DNA from 3 places in the Marinobacter sp. SS13-12 genome. Region 3 is predicted to be linked to each of the others. Evidence: predicted binding sites of a transcription regulator. Region 3 holds the regulator's gene; each other region holds the start of a gene.
The links. The regulator LexA, encoded in region 3, represses DNA repair genes until DNA is damaged. The targets are predictions, from matches to a motif close to CTGTNTNNNNANACAG.
Positions count from the first base shown of each region.

Region 1 (5,396 bases), 890 kb from region 3:
CCAAAGAGCGTGGCTATGAGATCGTCGATCACAGCCTGATTCTGTACGTCAAACCCATCAAGTCCTGAATGCCGGGATAGAAAAGAAAAAAGGGGCGGGTTTCAGGCCCGCCCCAAAAACTCTCAGGATCGAGAGGGGAATACGTCCGCTTGCTGTAAGTCTTCAGTGATGCGTGGCCTGGCCCTTGGTGAACATTTCATGGGCATGGGCAATGGTGTGTTCGGTCATATCAACACCGCCCAGCATCCGGGCTACCTCGCTTACCCTGCCATCATCGTCCAGTGACTCGATTTTTGAGTAGGTGGCGTCAGCTTCCGTGAACTTACTGACGAACAGGTGTTGGTGGCACTGGGCGGCCACCTGGGCCAGATGCGTTACGCACAGAACCTGCCCGTTATCGCCCAAGCTTCGCAGCAGGCGACCAACCACTTCGGCGGTTCCGCCGCCAATTCCTACGTCTACTTCGTCAAACACCAGTGTGGGTGTCGTGGAGGTTTGAGCAACCACTACCTGAATGGCCAGGCTGATACGTGACAGTTCGCCGCCGGAGGCTACCTTGGCCAGCGGCCGTGCAGGTTGCCCGGGGTTGGCGCTGACCAGGAATTCAATATCTTCCAGGCCATGGGGGGCTGGTTCGTCACCCTTGTTGCGGCTCAGGTGGGTTACAAACTGGACGGCTGGCATGCTCAGCTGCGCCAGCTCTTCAGCGATACGCTGATCCAGGTTGGCCGCGGCCTGTTGCCGTGCCTCTGACAGCTGTGTGGCGAGTTCGTTGAACTGACCAAGTTGTGCTTCCAGTTCTGCTTCCAGTTTTTCTACGCTGCCTTCGCCATCGTCCAGCGAGGCCAGTTCGGCGCTCAGGCTCCGGTGGAATTCAGGCAGGGTTTCCGGTGTGATGCGGTGTTTGCGGGCCATCTGATAGATGGCGCTCAGGCGCTCTTCCACTTCGGCAAGCCTGGCGGGGTCGGCGTCATAGTCTTCCACGAAATGCCGCAGGTTATCCCCGGCCTCGGTAATCTGGATTTGCGCCTCGTTCAGCATCTGGATGGTTTCCGCCAGTGCCGGTACCTCCACGGGCAGTTGTTCCAGTTGCTGCAGCGCCTGCCGCACCAGATTTGCGGCGCTGTTGTCGTCTTCCGTGCACAGCAAAGTGGCCTGGTGGCTGCCATGCAGAACGGCGTCTGCGTGGCTGAGCTGCTCCTGTTCCTGCTCCAGTTGCTCCTGTTCACCCTCCTCCAGGGCGAGCCGGTCAAGTTCCTCCACCTGGTACCGAAGCAGTTGCAGGCGGGCCTCGGCTTCATCAGCATTCTGCCGGCGTTCGGTCAGCCGCTGGTGAGTCTTGTGCCAGATTTTCCAGGCGTCTTTGGTCTGCTCTGCCACCATTTCCACACCGGCAAATTCGTCCAGCAGTTTACGGTGGGTTTCCTTGCGAAGCAGCGACTGGTGCTGATGCTGGCTGTGGATGTCCATCAGGGCGCTGCCCAGGTCCTTCAGGTGTGCGAGCGGGCAGGGCTGGCCGTTGATGTAGGCGCGGGAGCGGCCGTCCTTGCTGATTACCCGGCGCAGGATGCACTCATTGTCGTCATCCAGTTCGTGCTCTTCCAGCCATTGCCTGGCTTCTGCGATCGCGGATACATCGAAGGTTGCGGTGATATCTGCACGCTTGGCACCGTGTCGCACGGCGCCGGCATCAGCACGGCCACCCATGGCGAGGCCAAGGGCGTCCAGTACGATGGATTTGCCGGCACCGGTTTCCCCGGTCAGAGCCGTCATGCCCTTTCCAAACTGAAGTTCAACCCGCTCGGCAATGGCGTAATTGGAGACGGTGAGCTGTGTGAGCATGCAGATATCCTCCGCTCGATTCCTGAATACTGTGAATACATACAGTGACTGTGAATATATACAGGGTTTTTGCTGTTTGCAAACATCACCGGAAGAATTTGTGAGTGAATGATGACTTTAAAGGTTGAAACATTCGTTACGGGCCCCATATCCGTTCGCAAACACGTTTTTCCTGGCTATGTCTGGCCGGGAGCAATAGTTAATCGGCCGTTGTGACGGCCGTCGACGACCAAGCAGGAGTTGCCATGAGCGCTGACGACAAGCATAACGATCGGGCTGAGGAAGAGCTTAGGTATGCCGCCGAGGCGGCCGACCAGGATAGCCAGGGTAAACAGGACAAAGGTGCCGCTGAAGAAGCCGAGGAGACCTCTCCCGAAAGCGAAGTTGATGCACTGAAGGCACAGGCCCAGGAGTTCCAGGAGCAGATGCTGCGCTCCCAGGCAGAGATGCAGAACGTCCGCCGGCGCGCCGAAATTGATGTGGAAAAGGCTCATAAGTTCGCGTTGGAGAAATTTGTCAAAGAGCTTCTGCCAGTGGCTGACAGCCTGGAAAAGGCCGTGGAAAGCACAGAAGGGCATCAAGAGGCCGGCGAACAGGTGGCTTCTATCCGCGAAGGGGTTGAGATGACCCTGAATCTTTTCATGAACAGCCTGAAAAAATTCAACGTCGAGCAACTTGACCCGGTTGGCGAGCCGTTCGACCCGCAGAAACATGAAGCCCTGTCGATGGTGCCGGCACCGGATGCCGAGCCCAACAGTGTGGTGTCGGTCGTCCAGAAGGGCTACATGCTGAACGATCGGCTGGTTCGCCCGGCAATGGTGATGGTAGCCAAGGCAGAGAGTTCACCAAAAATCGACGAACAGGCTTGAAAAGCAGATTAAAGCGCCAATATAGCCTGTAAACAGGCAGAGCGCCGGGCCACCCGGAACAGCCTTGCCAGTAATGGTTTGAAGGTAGCCGGAACTGAATTGAACAACCGAATTGGAGTAATTGCATGAGTAAGATCATTGGTATCGACCTGGGAACCACAAACTCCTGTGTTGCCATCATGGATGGCGACAAGGTCAAGGTTATCGAAAACGCCGAGGGTGATCGCACCACCCCGTCTATTGTCGCGTACACCGAAGACGGTGAAACGCTGGTAGGCCAGTCTGCCAAGCGTCAGGCAGTCACCAACCCGAACAACACCCTGTACGCCATCAAGCGTCTGATTGGTCGTCGTTTTGAAGACGACGTGGTCCAGAAAGACATCAAGATGGTGCCCTACAAGATCGCCAAGGCTGATAACGGCGATGCGTGGGTAGAAGTGAAGGGTGAAAAGATGGCGCCCCCGCAGGTGTCGGCGGAAATCATCAAGAAGATGAAGAAGACCGCCGAGGACTACCTGGGTGAGAAAGTCACCGAAGCGGTTATCACCGTGCCGGCCTACTTTAACGACAGCCAGCGTCAGGCCACCAAAGACGCCGGCAAGATTGCCGGCCTGGATGTGAAGCGCATCATCAACGAGCCGACTGCAGCTGCCCTGGCCTATGGCCTGGACAAGAAGAGCGGCGATCGCACCGTGGCCGTTTATGACCTGGGTGGTGGTACCTTCGATATCTCCATCATCGAGATTGCCGATGTAGACGGTGAGCACCAGTTTGAAGTGCTGGCCACCAACGGCGACACCTTCCTCGGTGGTGAAGACTTCGACATGAAGCTGATTGAATATCTTGCCGATCAGTTCAAGAAAGACAGCGGCATTGATCTGCGCGGTGACTCACTGGCTATGCAGCGTCTGAAAGAAGCTGCCGAGAAAGCCAAGATCGAGCTGTCCAGCAGCCAGCAGACCGACGTTAACCTGCCATACGTTACGGCAGATGCCAGCGGTCCCAAGCACATGAATGTGAAAGTGACCCGCGCCAAGCTGGAGTCACTGGTTGAAGAACTGGTTGAGCGCAGCCTTGCGCCTTGCCGTACCGCACTGGAAGATTCCGGGGCCAAGATCGGTGAAATCGACGAAGTGATCCTGGTCGGCGGTCAGACCCGCATGCCGATGGTTCAGGAGAAGGTGAAGAACTTCTTCGGTAAGGAAGCGCGCAAAGACGTAAACCCGGACGAAGCCGTAGCCATGGGTGCTGCCATCCAGGCGGCCGTGCTCTCCGGTGACGTGAAGGACGTTCTGCTTCTCGACGTAACCCCGCTGACCCTGGGTATCGAAACCATGGGTGGTGTGGCGACGCCGTTGATCGACAAGAACACCACGATTCCGACCAAGAAGTCGCAGACCTTCTCCACTGCGGATGATAACCAGACTGCGGTAACCATCCACGTGGTTCAGGGCGAGCGCAAGCAGGCGGCACAGAACAAGTCACTGGGTCGCTTCGACCTGGCCGACATCCCGCCGGCACCCCGTGGCGCGCCGCAGATCGAAGTCACCTTCGACATTGATGCCAACGGTATCCTGAACGTGTCGGCGAAAGACAAGGCGACCGGCAAGGAACAGTCCATCGTGATCAAGGCGTCTTCCGGTCTGAACGAAGACGAAATCGAGAAGATGGTCCGTGATGCCGAGGCCAATGCCGACGAAGACCGTAAGTTCGAAGAGCTGGTCCAGGCCCGTAACCAGGGTGACGCGATGGTTCACACCGTACGCAAGACCCTGGCCGATGCCGGTGACAAGGTGTCCGACAGCGAGAAGGAGTCTATTGAGGCCTCGATCAAGGAGCTGGAAGAAGCTCTGGCCGGATCCGACAAGGCCGATATTGAGGCCAAGACCCAGAAGCTGACAGAGGCATCTTCTGAAATGGCCCAGAAGATGTACGCGGATCAGGCAGAGCAGGCGCAGCAGGCCGGGGGCGAAGAAACAGCCCAGTCCGGTACCAGCGACGACGCCGTTGATGCCGAGTTTGAAGAAGTCAAAGACGACGACAAGCGATAAAACTTAAGATCATCAGGCAGTTGGAAAACGCGGGAGCTCTCCCGCGTTTTCCTCGTTTTACCAACAGGGTTTTAGAGCATGGCCAAGCGCGACTATTACGAGATTCTCGGGTTGTCCCGGGAAGCGGATGAAAAAGAGATCAAGCGAGCCTACCGCAAGCTCGCGATGAAGTATCATCCTGACCGGAATCCGGATGATGAGGACGCCGACCACAAGTTCAAGGAAGCCAGCGAAGCTTACGAGATACTGTCGGATTCCTCCAAGCGTGCGGCTTACGACCAGTTTGGCCACGCCGGTGTTGATGGCTCGGCCGGTGGCGGATTCGGAGGCGGCGGTGGTGCCAGCTTCTCCGACATTTTTGGTGATGTGTTTGGTGATATCTTCGGCGGAGGTGGTGGCCGTGGCCGCAACACCCGCGGTGCCGACCTGCGCTACACTCTGGAGCTGGACCTGGAAGAAGCGGTAAAGGGCAAAACCGTCCAGATCCGCATCCCCGGCCATACCGAATGTGAAACCTGCGATGGCAGCGGCGCCGAAAAAGGCTCCCGCCCGGAAGCCTGTGGCACCTGTAATGGCATGGGTCAGGTTCGCATGCAGCAGGGCTTCTTTACCGTGCAGCAGGCCTGCCCCACAT
Region 1 covers NZ_JASSUA010000001.1:1,299,725-1,305,120, forward strand. The annotation lists gene fur (ferric iron uptake transcriptional regulator) at 1-68, shown strand, start outside; gene recN (DNA repair protein RecN) at 163-1,842, opposite strand; gene grpE (nucleotide exchange factor GrpE) at 2,088-2,711, shown strand; gene dnaK (molecular chaperone DnaK) at 2,837-4,762, shown strand; gene dnaJ (molecular chaperone DnaJ) at 4,841-5,396, shown strand, end outside.
Region 1: a site for LexA is predicted at 1,891-1,906, ahead of recN (DNA repair protein RecN). Genes of this name have one in related genera too.

Region 2 (5,396 bases), on a different contig from region 3:
AGGCTCGCCGACAGATGCATGGGGTCGGTGACGGCAAAATGGGAAGAAAGCCAGGAGCTGAGTATCATCACACCCTTGGAGTGGATGTTTCCCCCCAGCTTCACGTCACGTTCGATATCCATCACGCCGCCATCACCATAATAGCAGGTGGCAGTAATTCTGTTGGACAGACCGAACTCGAAGCCCCCGGTCGAAAGTACCGACAACGCATTTACCTGCCCCACACAGGTACCTGTGGTGGACACCAGTGTTGAACCATCACGAATGGAGTCGTAGAACTGATCACGAATCCGGCTACTGCGATAACGGGCACTCTCCAGCGCCTGATCCACATGGGAGTTCTGGATCAGCCGGGCACCAGCCTGCCGGGCCCAGTAATCGGACTCACGCAACAGGTTGGCAATATCCGCTGCATGCAAAGACAGGCGATCCTGATGCTCTGCCATGCGTGCACTGTGTTCAATGATACGGGCGACCGCCTTGTTACTGCAGTGAAGCAGCTTCTTTTCATCCACCAGGCTGGCGATGAACTTGGCATAAAGTACCTGGCTTTCGTCCGTACGCATCATCTCGTTTTCAAAATCCGCCGTCACCCGGAACAACTCGGCGAACTCCGGATCGTACTCCTGCAGCAACATCCAGGTTTCCCGATCGCCGAACAGCACGATTTTCACGTCCAGCGGGATTTCCTCAGGCTCCAGCGAGATCGTGCCCGACAGGGTCAGCTCCCGCTCCAGGGAATTGATCTGAATGGTCTTTGAACGCAGAGCCCGCTTGAGGCCATCCCAGACAAACGGCTGCTCCAGGACCTTGATGGCATCCATCAGCAGATAGCCACCATTGGCGCGGTGAAGGCTGCCGGGGCGAATGAGGGAGAAGTCAGTAAACACGGTGCCTTTGAAAGTCACGCTCTCCACGTAACCGAACAGATTATGGTAAGTGGGATTATCCTCCACCACCACCGGCACTTCGTCGGTTTTCTGGTGTACTAGCACATTTACCAGGTAGCGACGGGGCATCTTCTTGTCCAGAGAGGCATACGCAATGGCCGCCTGCTCTTCATTGTCTTCCAGGAAAATTTCCAGGCTTTCCGACAGATCCTTGCGAACGGCGTCGAAGTAAGCCACCACATCCGGCTGATCCCGATATTTTTCTATCAGTTCATCAATCTGATGGCCTGAAATGCCCTCCAGGGTCTCCTCATTAAGCGCTTGCTGGCTCTCCGCGTATTCCTGCTCCCAGTCCGCCAGTTTCCGCAGCGCCTGTCTGAGCTTTTTCTCCAGCTTGTTAATATCGCTTTCGAACTTGTCCCGTTGTGCCTCAGTCAGGGCCTGGAATGACTCGGCGGTATGGGCTTCATCGCCATTCATTGCCACCAGGCGATAGCCGCCCGGGGTCGTGATGTTCAGGCTGACTTTCTTTCGCTTGGCCTGGGCTGCGACCTTTTCCAGTTCGTCTTCCTGCCTCTTGACGTAGTCGTTCTTCAGTTTTTCAGCACGCTCCAGAAAGCTGTCGCTATCGAACGTCTGAGGGATCATCTTCATCAGACGGCCCATCAGCTTTTCCATGTCCTGCTTCAACTCCGTGCCCTTGCCAGCAGGCAGCCTGAGCATCCTGGGCACACGGGGCTCCTCGAAGTTGGCCACATAGCACCAGTCGTGGCTCTGGTTATCCGTGTCTACATGGTGTTCCAGGTACCGCAGCATCATGGTGCGCTTACCGAGCCCGTTGCGACCCACCGCATACACGTTGTAGCCACCGTGGGGCATGGACAGGGCAAAACGCACCGCTGCCTGGGCCCGATTCTGGCCGACGATTTCTGCCAGGGGCTCGAGTTGACGGGTGGTCTTGAACGGTAAATCTTTTAAAACACAGGCTTTATAGAGCTGGTTCAGGGACAGTGACTTCAAGGTTCGGTCCTGTAACGGTATGAAAGCATTTGGTTATGGGCGGTCATTGTAGAATCTGGGGCCCGCCCTGTCGCGCTCAGCCTAAAGTTTTAGCCAAACTTGTCGATAAATTGATCAATCGGGCATAATTATCCACCGCAGAAAGGCACAGTCAGGGCACTCACAGAATGGATATTTACCGGAATCAATCGCAACCGCTGACAGTGCTGGAGTCATTGCGCAAGCGCAAACCCTTTACGCTACCTGAACCGCAGCAACCGACTCCGTCTCCGGAAAAACCCCAGGGGGATCGTCGAGTACAACCCGACCGGCGGCGTGCGCAGGTGGCTTTTGAAGGGCCGGACCGCCGCAAGAAACGCTCCAGGCGCAGCCCACGCCTGCTGAACCCGAAGACCGGGCAGGAAGCACCTGCCGAAGACCGGAGAGGCCGGTTGGTCAGTACCCGCGCGTAGAAATTGATAACCAGATCACAGTTCTTTGCTTGGTCATTTTTCACTCACACCTGCGGGAACTAAACTCCATGTCCCGATGGAAAAACGGGCCGATAACAAACACAAGATCAGCAATGGATGCCAACCTATGACGAATGATTCCGCAGACCGCAGAATCAAGGACCGCTACCCTGCCATGTGCCTGAAGGTACAATTGCAGGAACGGGGTTTTTTGGGTCGGGGGAAGAATTCAATCGCTGTCACCTGCCTGGATATGAACCGTTACGGAATGGCAGTCCTGTGCCCAAGGCCGGTAGAGCCAGGAGCACGTCTTTATATGGATTTTGACGGTAAGTACATCCGCGAGTCCCGCGTTGCCGCCCAGGTGGTCAGTTGCCAACCCTTTCAGACGGGTTTCCGGGTAAGCCTCCAGTTCTGCTACTGTTTTGACAAGAAGGGTTATTCAAGGGCCGTGGATAACGCTCTTTCCCGCATTGAAGGCATCTACAACCAGTACGCCAGTTAAGCCCTACCTAGAACAAACCCGTATCCAGGCCGGCAGCCATGTAAAGCCCGAGCTCACGGCACTGTTCCTCGAACTCACCCCGATATTCGCCATGGCAGAGCAGTGGCTCCTGCACCAGGCGCCAGCGTAAGCCGGTAGTAATCGATTCGATAGCACGGTGGGTGCCGGTACCGTCTAGCCCTGCGCGGATATAAAAGGTGAAGGGGAGCCCCTGGGTTTTCTCAAGACAGGGATAGTAGCTGCGGTCAAAGAAATCCTTTAACGCGCCGCTCATATAGCCGAGGTTTTCAGTGGTGCCGAGGATAATGGCGTCACAGGCCAGCACGTCGTCCGGGCCGGCTTCCAGTGGCGGAAGCACGGTCACCTCGACATTTTCGATGTCTTCGTGCCTTGCGCCCTGCTCTACCGCTTCCCGCAGTTTGAGGGTATTCGGGGAGGGCGCATGGGCAACGACCAGCAGTCTTTTTTTTGCATCCATATCACCTCCCCGATAGTGCGGAATCCAATCTGATAGTGCTTAGAGAAGCTCTCCGTTAGCGTCTGCCGTTGCCTCTTCAGCCGCCTCTTTTTTTGCCGGCTTGGGCATCAGCTTGTCACGTACAGCGGCTTCGATTTCGTTAGCGATATCCAGGTTCTCTTCCAGGAACTTGCAGGCGTTGGCCTTGCCCTGGCCGATCTTGTCACCCTTGTACGCGTACCAGGCACCGGACTTATCGACAAAGCCTTCCTTCACACCCATATCGAGCACTTCGGCCATGTGGTAGATGCCCTTGCCGTACATGATCTGGAACTCGGCCTGCCTGAACGGCGGGGCAACCTTGTTCTTGACCACTTTCACGCGGGTTTCGTTACCCACCACTTCGTCGCCGTCCTTCACCGAGCCAATGCGGCGGATATCGAGGCGAACGGAAGAGTAGAATTTCAGGGCGTTACCGCCGGTGGTGGTTTCCGGTGAACCGAACATAACGCCGATCTTCATGCGGATCTGGTTGATGAAGATCAGCAGGCAGTTGGCGTGTTTGATGTTACCGGTCAGTTTGCGCAGGGCCTGGGACATCAGCCGGGCCTGCAGGCCGACGTGGCTGTCGCCCATCTCGCCTTCAATTTCGGCTTTCGGGGTCAGGGCCGCAACCGAGTCAACAATGATGACGTCTACCGCATTGGAGCGCACCAGCATGTCAGCGATTTCCAGCGCCTGCTCACCAGTATCCGGCTGGGACACCAGCAGGTCGTCCACATTCACGCCCAGCTTTTCGGCGTAGATCGGGTCAAGGGCGTGCTCTGCGTCGATAAAGGCGCAGGTTTTGCCGGCTTTCTGGGCTTCGGCAATCACCTGAAGGGTCAGCGTGGTTTTACCGGAGCTTTCCGGACCATAGATTTCACAGATGCGTCCGTAAGGCAGGCCACCAATACCCAGAGCGACATCCAGGCCGAGAGAGCCGGTGGACACTGCAGGAATGGCTTCCCGGGGCTGGTCGCCCATTTTCATGACGGCACCCTTGCCGAACTGGCGTTCAATCTGGCTAAGCGCTGCGCTCAGTGCTTTGTTGCGGTTGTCTTCCATTGTTACAAACCCTCTGTCGCCTGTGCCGTTATCGGGACGGGAGCCCGGCGGCCGAAATCGTTAACTCCGGAACCCGGAAAAACCGAACCCCTGTATATTTGAACAGTATTAAAACATAACATCGGGGCAAGACCAACCCCTCCGTTTCAGGAGTTTTCCAGAAAGCTCCTAACCCCCTGTAACGCATACAGAACAGCCTGGCGCCGCACCTGATCACGGTCGCCCGGAAAGGTTTCAACTACCGCCACAGTGTCTGCCGGAGAACGGCCCCAGGCAAACCACACGGTACCCACTGGCTTGTCGTCGCTACCACCACCAGGACCTGCAACGCCGCTGATAGCAACCGCAACACTGGCGCCGGTTGTGGACAGTGCCCCGGCCACCATCTCTCGCACCACCGGTTCGCTGACGGCGCCCTGCTTGTTAAGGGAGGCGTCCGTAACCCCGAGCAATGCCCTTTTGGCATCATTGCTATAGGTGACCAGCCCTGCCAGTACGTAGGCCGACGAACCTGCGCGGTCAGTCAACACCTTGGCAACCCAGCCGCCGGTGCAGCTTTCGGCGGTTGCAATGGTAAGCTGGCGCCGCTCCAGCAATTCGGCCAGTTGATTACCTGCGTCCGCCAATGCCTGGTCAGTCAGTGGCATAATGACCTCCTTCGTTTCATCATGGCGGTTATTTTCTTACAATCCCTGCCTTCACATAAAGCCAATGGATCCGGAACCGTTCATGTCAGCAGCCCAGACCGATCTGTCCCAGCACACTCCGATGATGAGGCAATACCTCAGGATAAAGGGCGAACACCCGAACGAACTGGTGTTCTACCGCATGGGGGACTTCTACGAGCTGTTTTACGAAGACGCCCGCAAGGCCGCCGAGCTGATGGATATCACGCTCACCGCCCGCGGGCAGTCCGGTGGCAGCCCGATACCCATGGCCGGCATTCCGTATCATTCTGCCGAAGG
Region 2 covers NZ_JASSUA010000002.1:439,950-445,345, reverse strand. The annotation lists gene QPL94_RS15080 (Lon protease family protein) at 1-1,910, opposite strand, end outside; gene QPL94_RS15075 (hypothetical protein) at 2,078-2,362, shown strand; gene QPL94_RS15070 (PilZ domain-containing protein) at 2,490-2,867, shown strand; gene QPL94_RS15065 (flavodoxin family protein) at 2,875-3,345, opposite strand; gene recA (recombinase RecA) at 3,385-4,431, opposite strand; gene QPL94_RS15055 (CinA family protein) at 4,578-5,078, opposite strand; gene mutS (DNA mismatch repair protein MutS) at 5,161-5,396, shown strand, end outside.
Region 2: a site for LexA is predicted at 4,522-4,537, ahead of recA (recombinase RecA). Genes of this name have one in related genera too.

Region 3 (5,396 bases):
GAAGTGATCGTGGGGGCGGAGCAGGAAGAGGGCGGTTTGCGCTCCCTGAATATGGATGTGACGGTGGTGGTCGGCGATGATCAGGTCAGTTTCAATGGCTTCGGGGTAACCGGTAACCTGAAAGGCACCCTGCGCATCGGCAACAATATGGACACCCGGGGGGAGCTGCGGCTGGTTGATGGCCAGTATGAAGCCTATGGTCAGGAACTGGAGCTGCGCAGGGCAAGGTTAATGTTTGTCGGGCCTCTGACAGAGCCCTATCTGGATATCGAAGCCATCCGGCGGGTCGATACCGTCGTGGCGGGCATCCGGCTTACCGGGCCGGTAAGCGCGCCCCAGACTGAAGTGTTTTCCGAACCGGAGATGCCCCAGACCGATGCATTGTCCTATGTGATTCTGGGCCGGGCACCCCAAAGCAGGGGCGACGAGGGGCAGATGAGCCGGGCAGCGATTTCCCTGGGCCTGACTCAGGCGAACAAGGTCACCCAGGGCCTCGGGGAAGAGATCGGTATACAGAATCTTATGCTGGAGGCGGAGGGTTCAGGCGATGAGTCGGCCGTGGTGGCCAGTGGCTACCTGACCGATGAGCTCAGTATTCGTTATGGTGTGGGCATTTTCGAGCCGATCACCACCGTTGCCTTGCGCTATGACCTTGGCCGGTATTTCTATCTGGAAGCTGCCAGCGGCCTGGCAGCTTCCCTGGATATTTTCTACACCCGGGATTTCTGACCCGGCCTGCTATTCCAGCTTGAAGGTGGCACTGACCCGGGATGTCAGTTCCCGCGGGCCGATGTTGGACACGGTGTCAGACGAGGCGCGCATTTCTGCCATCATCGGAACCGGGGGCTGGTAGCCACCATCGATGTTGATGTTGATCACCTCGCCGCACTGCTTTTCAAGTTCGTTGGCAACAAACTCACACCTTGCCCTGGCGTCAGCGATGGCGCCGGCCAGTGCCTGCTTGCGGAGGCTGCTTTCATCGGAATGAAAGAACTGGTGCGGTCCCACGTTGTGGTCCATACCCAGTGCCTGGGCCTGCTCCAGGATGGGATTGAGCAGGGCAAGGTCGTCAATGGTAAAGCTCACAGTCTGTGAGGCGACGGCCACCTTTTCCGGTTTCTGACTACGCTCCTGGGACGGAATCGAGCGGCTGTAGAGGTTAACCGATGCATCGCTGTAAGAGCCCAGCTGGTCACGGTAGTCACTGATGCCATCCCGCCATTGTTCCATCTGCTCATTCACGCGCCGGGTCGCTGTCTCCGGCAGGCTGTGCTCGGCATTGGCGGTAAACTGCAGCCGTGCGCTGTCTGGCGTATACTTTACGGAAGCCTGGCCGCTCAGGCTTACTTCCCCGGCGACTGCGCACAGGGGAAAGAGCACCAGGGTGGCAGGAAACAGCAGGTATCGATGGACGTTGGGCAACATTGTGGGATCTCCATGCTTTTACACAATAATCAGGTCAGGTTGACTCCCCGGGAGCGTGACATCCTGCTCAGGCTGACCGGGAGCGATCCCCATTATGTGACGACCCGCGCGCAACTGAAAGAGTGGGCTGCCCGTCACCTGGAAGCCCTGCCCGGTGATGCCAGGGAAATACGGGAAATCAAGGCTGTTCTGCAGCATTATCTGCCGCTTTGACCTGGCAGGTCGTCACTGGCGTCGTCAGTGTCTGTCGGTTCATCCAGCCTTATCAGCTTTCTCTCCTCCGCAGCGTCAACAAAATGCTTGAAGATACGCCGGTGGCCACCGTGATACAGCAGATATTCCGGATGCCACTGAATACCCATCAGCCACTGCCCGCGAGTGTTTTCTATCGCTTGCACGAAATGATCATTGTCCAGGGCGACCACACGAAGGTGGTGTCCGAGCCTTTTGATGGTCTGGCTGTGAATCCGGTTGGCGCCAATCACCGGCTGGCGCATGACTTCTCCGAGACGGCTGTCGCTGACCACCCGAACGGTTTGCATGGGCAGCAGCAGCGGACGGTGGCGGGTGTTTATGCGTAGTGGGGTCACGTTCTGGCAAAGTGAGCCGCCACGGAAAATATTGATGAACTGGGCGCCCCTGCAGATGCCCAGTACAGGGATATTGAGCTCCTCGGCCCGGGAGAGCAGGCGAACATCGGTTTCATCCCGGCGCGGGTCATAATTTGCCGTTACCTGTGGTGTCTGCCCGTAACGTGAGGGGTGCACGTGGGTGCCACCAGAAAGCACCAGGCCGTCAAGCAGGGATACGTCCACTTTGGATCCAGGCCGGATGAAGTGGGTGCGAGCCCCGTGCATACGCAGGGCAAAGCTGATCAGCCGGTGTGCCAGGCTACGCCGGGCGGGGCCACTGATGCCGATGGTGAGGCCGGGATGTTCCGGCTTTTCCTGGACGGTGTCAGGCATAGTTCCGGGACCGCAGCCATTGGTCAGATGTATCGAGCCAGCTATGGGTCAAATTGTGGAAGCTCAGTTTGCGGCTGTTGCGAAACTCGGTCACCAATGTGGCCAGATCGCCGGCGTTGGCCGCCAGTTGCTCCAGTATCACCCAGTCATTCCATACCGTTGAGAAATGCCAGAGCGGGTTGTCGATATCGCAATCCGGCAGCCGGTAATGCAGGGTGGGCCTGCTCTTGATGCGTTCGTCTGTTACGTACCTGGCCAGCAGCTCGCTGTTCAGGTGTGCAAACAGCGGTAGCAGGTCAAGCGCCTTGTTCCGGGTCGGATTATAGTGGAGGTAGTCCTTCATCAACTGATCCATGTCCGGATCGTAGCCTTCAGACATCAGCAAATCGATGTAGTTGCTGCTCCAGGGTTCAATGTAGCTGGTCAGTTTGCGGCTCAGATCGATCTGATGTCGTGCCTTGAGCCATTCGTAAAGCGCTGCAAACGCCTGCAGATAACGCACCAGGGTTGAAGCTTTCAGGTCCGGTAGCTCTGGATTCAGTTGCAGACCGAACGCGTAGTAGAGGGCTTCCCGGCTGCCAAGGGCGCCGGCCTTGCGGAGTTCGTCACAAAGCGTTTCGATGCGCTCCAGTTCACTGAAGGGTAACGGAGGGCTGACAATTTCCAGGGGCACGATTTTCTCGGCCGCGGCATCTATCACACTCATTGCCTGGCCCCCGAGTTCCCGGACCGATTCCGGTAACCGTTGGTCCTGCAGATCCAGGTCCTTGATGGGGTCCGAATCCAGTTCGATGGCGAAGGCGCCTACATCGGTGGTGATTTCCGACACGTAGCGGGAAACCGGCTTCGCCTCACCGCCAAGCAATCGTGTGGAAAGCGATACGAGATCCCCGTACCCGAGGCCGGATAATTCTATCTCGACACCTACTTTCCGTTCCTTTCCGTCATCGGTTCTCATGATGTCCGGCATTCGGCATCTTTTGCTCATTCATGCGTCTCCACAAAGGGTTAGCAATACCTTACCACAGTCCCTCGGGCTGAAAGTGACGGTTACCGGCCAAAAAAAGCGGGGCACCGGAAAAACTTCAGGCATGGACTTTACACTGGATAAAACACTGTATATAGTCAAATCACTGTATATAAAAACAGGGCTAACCGGGGTCACCGACACATGAAGCTGACAGCAAGGCAGACACAGGTATTGGAAATCATTCGTCGCTCCGTCGACGAGACGGGATATCCGCCGACACGCGCGGAGATCGCCGCCGAGCTCGGATTCCGTTCAGCCAATGCCGCTGAAGAGCACCTCAGGGCACTGGCCAGGAAAGGGGCCATCGAGATGGTGCCGGGGGCAAGCCGTGGTATCCGTCTTCCGGAAGTCGAAGCGGACCCCGGATTGCCCGTGATAGGCCAGGTGGCAGCCGGTAGCCCGATTCTGGCCCAGGAGCACATCGAAGATCACTGCACCCTGCAGCCCGAATTCTTCTCGCCCTCGGCGGATTACCTGCTGCGTGTGCGCGGTATGAGTATGAAGGACATTGGCATCCTGGATGGTGATCTGCTCGCCGTGCACAGGACCAGCGACGTACACAATGGCCAGATCGTTGTGGCCAGAGTCGGCGAGGAGGTGACTGTGAAGCGGTTCCGCAAGGACGGCTCGAAAGTGTATCTCATCGCAGAGAACGAAGAGTTTGCGCCCATTGAAGTGGATCTGACAGAACAGGAATTATTTATTGAAGGTTTGGGTGTCGGTGTTATCCGGCGCTCGGATCTTCACTGATACCGCGGTATCCGGACATTTCCGGCAGTGCTCTGCAAGGTATCAATTACGCAGGGCCCGGCTTAAAGGCAAATGAGGCTTATCATGGAACAACTCAGCTTTAATCAGAACCTGGCTTACGCTCACGGAGGCGGCAGATTCGTCGGCCCGGAGGCTGTCGGTTTGAGCAGCCATGATGTGAGCCGGGCGCCGGTCAGCCGCACCCGCCCGGTACAGCCAAAGGGTAACGTGACGGAAATCATTCTGCCTGAAGGGCAGGTTGAAAATTTCCAGCTGTTGCTGCCGATGCTGACACAGCTGAACCAGGAAAAACGCTGGCTGGCCTGGATCGACCCACCCCAAAGCCTGGTCAGCAAGTGGCAGACCATGCGTGGGATTGTGGCAGGCGAATTACTGGTGTTGCGGTCTACTTCGGACTACCCAGCCCGGCAACTGGCCGAGCGGGCATTGAGCGCAGGCACCTGTCATGCCGTCGTGATGTGGACACGGAAACTTGGGCGTGAAGCCCTGACTTCACTGGAGCAGGCCTCTGCCCGGGGCAACAGCCACGGCGTTGTGCTGCGCCAACGCTGAAGGTTCAGTAAATCCGGGATCAGTGAAGCGTATAGGAAGGCCGGATTTCATGAGAGTCCGGCTCTTCTTCCCAGTCGATATCGTGGGCGACATTGCCTGCTGCTTCTATGCCGGCGGCAATCATGGCCTTGGCCACGTCCATCTCCCGGTCTTCCATCATTTCCCTGGCTTCAGCCGAGAACGATATTTTCACCAATGGTGCGCTGTCGTCGTCAATCCGGCGAAGTGCATAGTCGCCATTGCTCAGTTGTACAATCTCGAAAAAAGAGGGTGACATTCAGTTAGCCTTTCAGTTCATTCCCCGGGTGGTGGCAGTTTGCAGCGGCGGACCGTGGTATTACCACTCGCTGTGCCGTTCCTCAAGGGTGTCGGTAAAGTGTTTGATCGCACTCAGGGTTTGCTCAAGCGCCTGTTTCGATCTGTCTGGGCCCGTATCCGCAGCAACAGCAATCACATTTTCGTCACTCACGGTTTTTTTGGCCGCTGGCGGGTTGCCCTGGTGCCGCTCCAGTTGCTCAAGATGGTTCCACCAACTGTGAGCTTCGTTAACGAGCTGGTTCAGTTCTGCTGTCTCCGGAATCTCATCGCCCAGCAGTTCCGTCAAAGCTTCCAGGCTTTCGGGCCGCCCCAGCTTGTCCTGATACATTCTTGCG
Region 3 covers NZ_JASSUA010000001.1:2,189,783-2,195,178, forward strand. The annotation lists gene QPL94_RS10040 (translocation/assembly module TamB domain-containing protein) at 1-729, shown strand, start outside; gene QPL94_RS10045 (SIMPL domain-containing protein) at 739-1,425, opposite strand; gene QPL94_RS10050 (hypothetical protein) at 1,438-1,638, shown strand; gene QPL94_RS10055 (gamma-glutamyl-gamma-aminobutyrate hydrolase family protein) at 1,623-2,390, opposite strand; gene QPL94_RS10060 (amidoligase family protein) at 2,383-3,378, opposite strand; gene lexA (transcriptional repressor LexA) at 3,562-4,170, shown strand; gene QPL94_RS10070 (cell division inhibitor SulA) at 4,255-4,743, shown strand; gene QPL94_RS10075 (hypothetical protein) at 4,763-5,020, opposite strand; gene QPL94_RS10080 (DUF6586 family protein) at 5,081-5,396, opposite strand, start outside.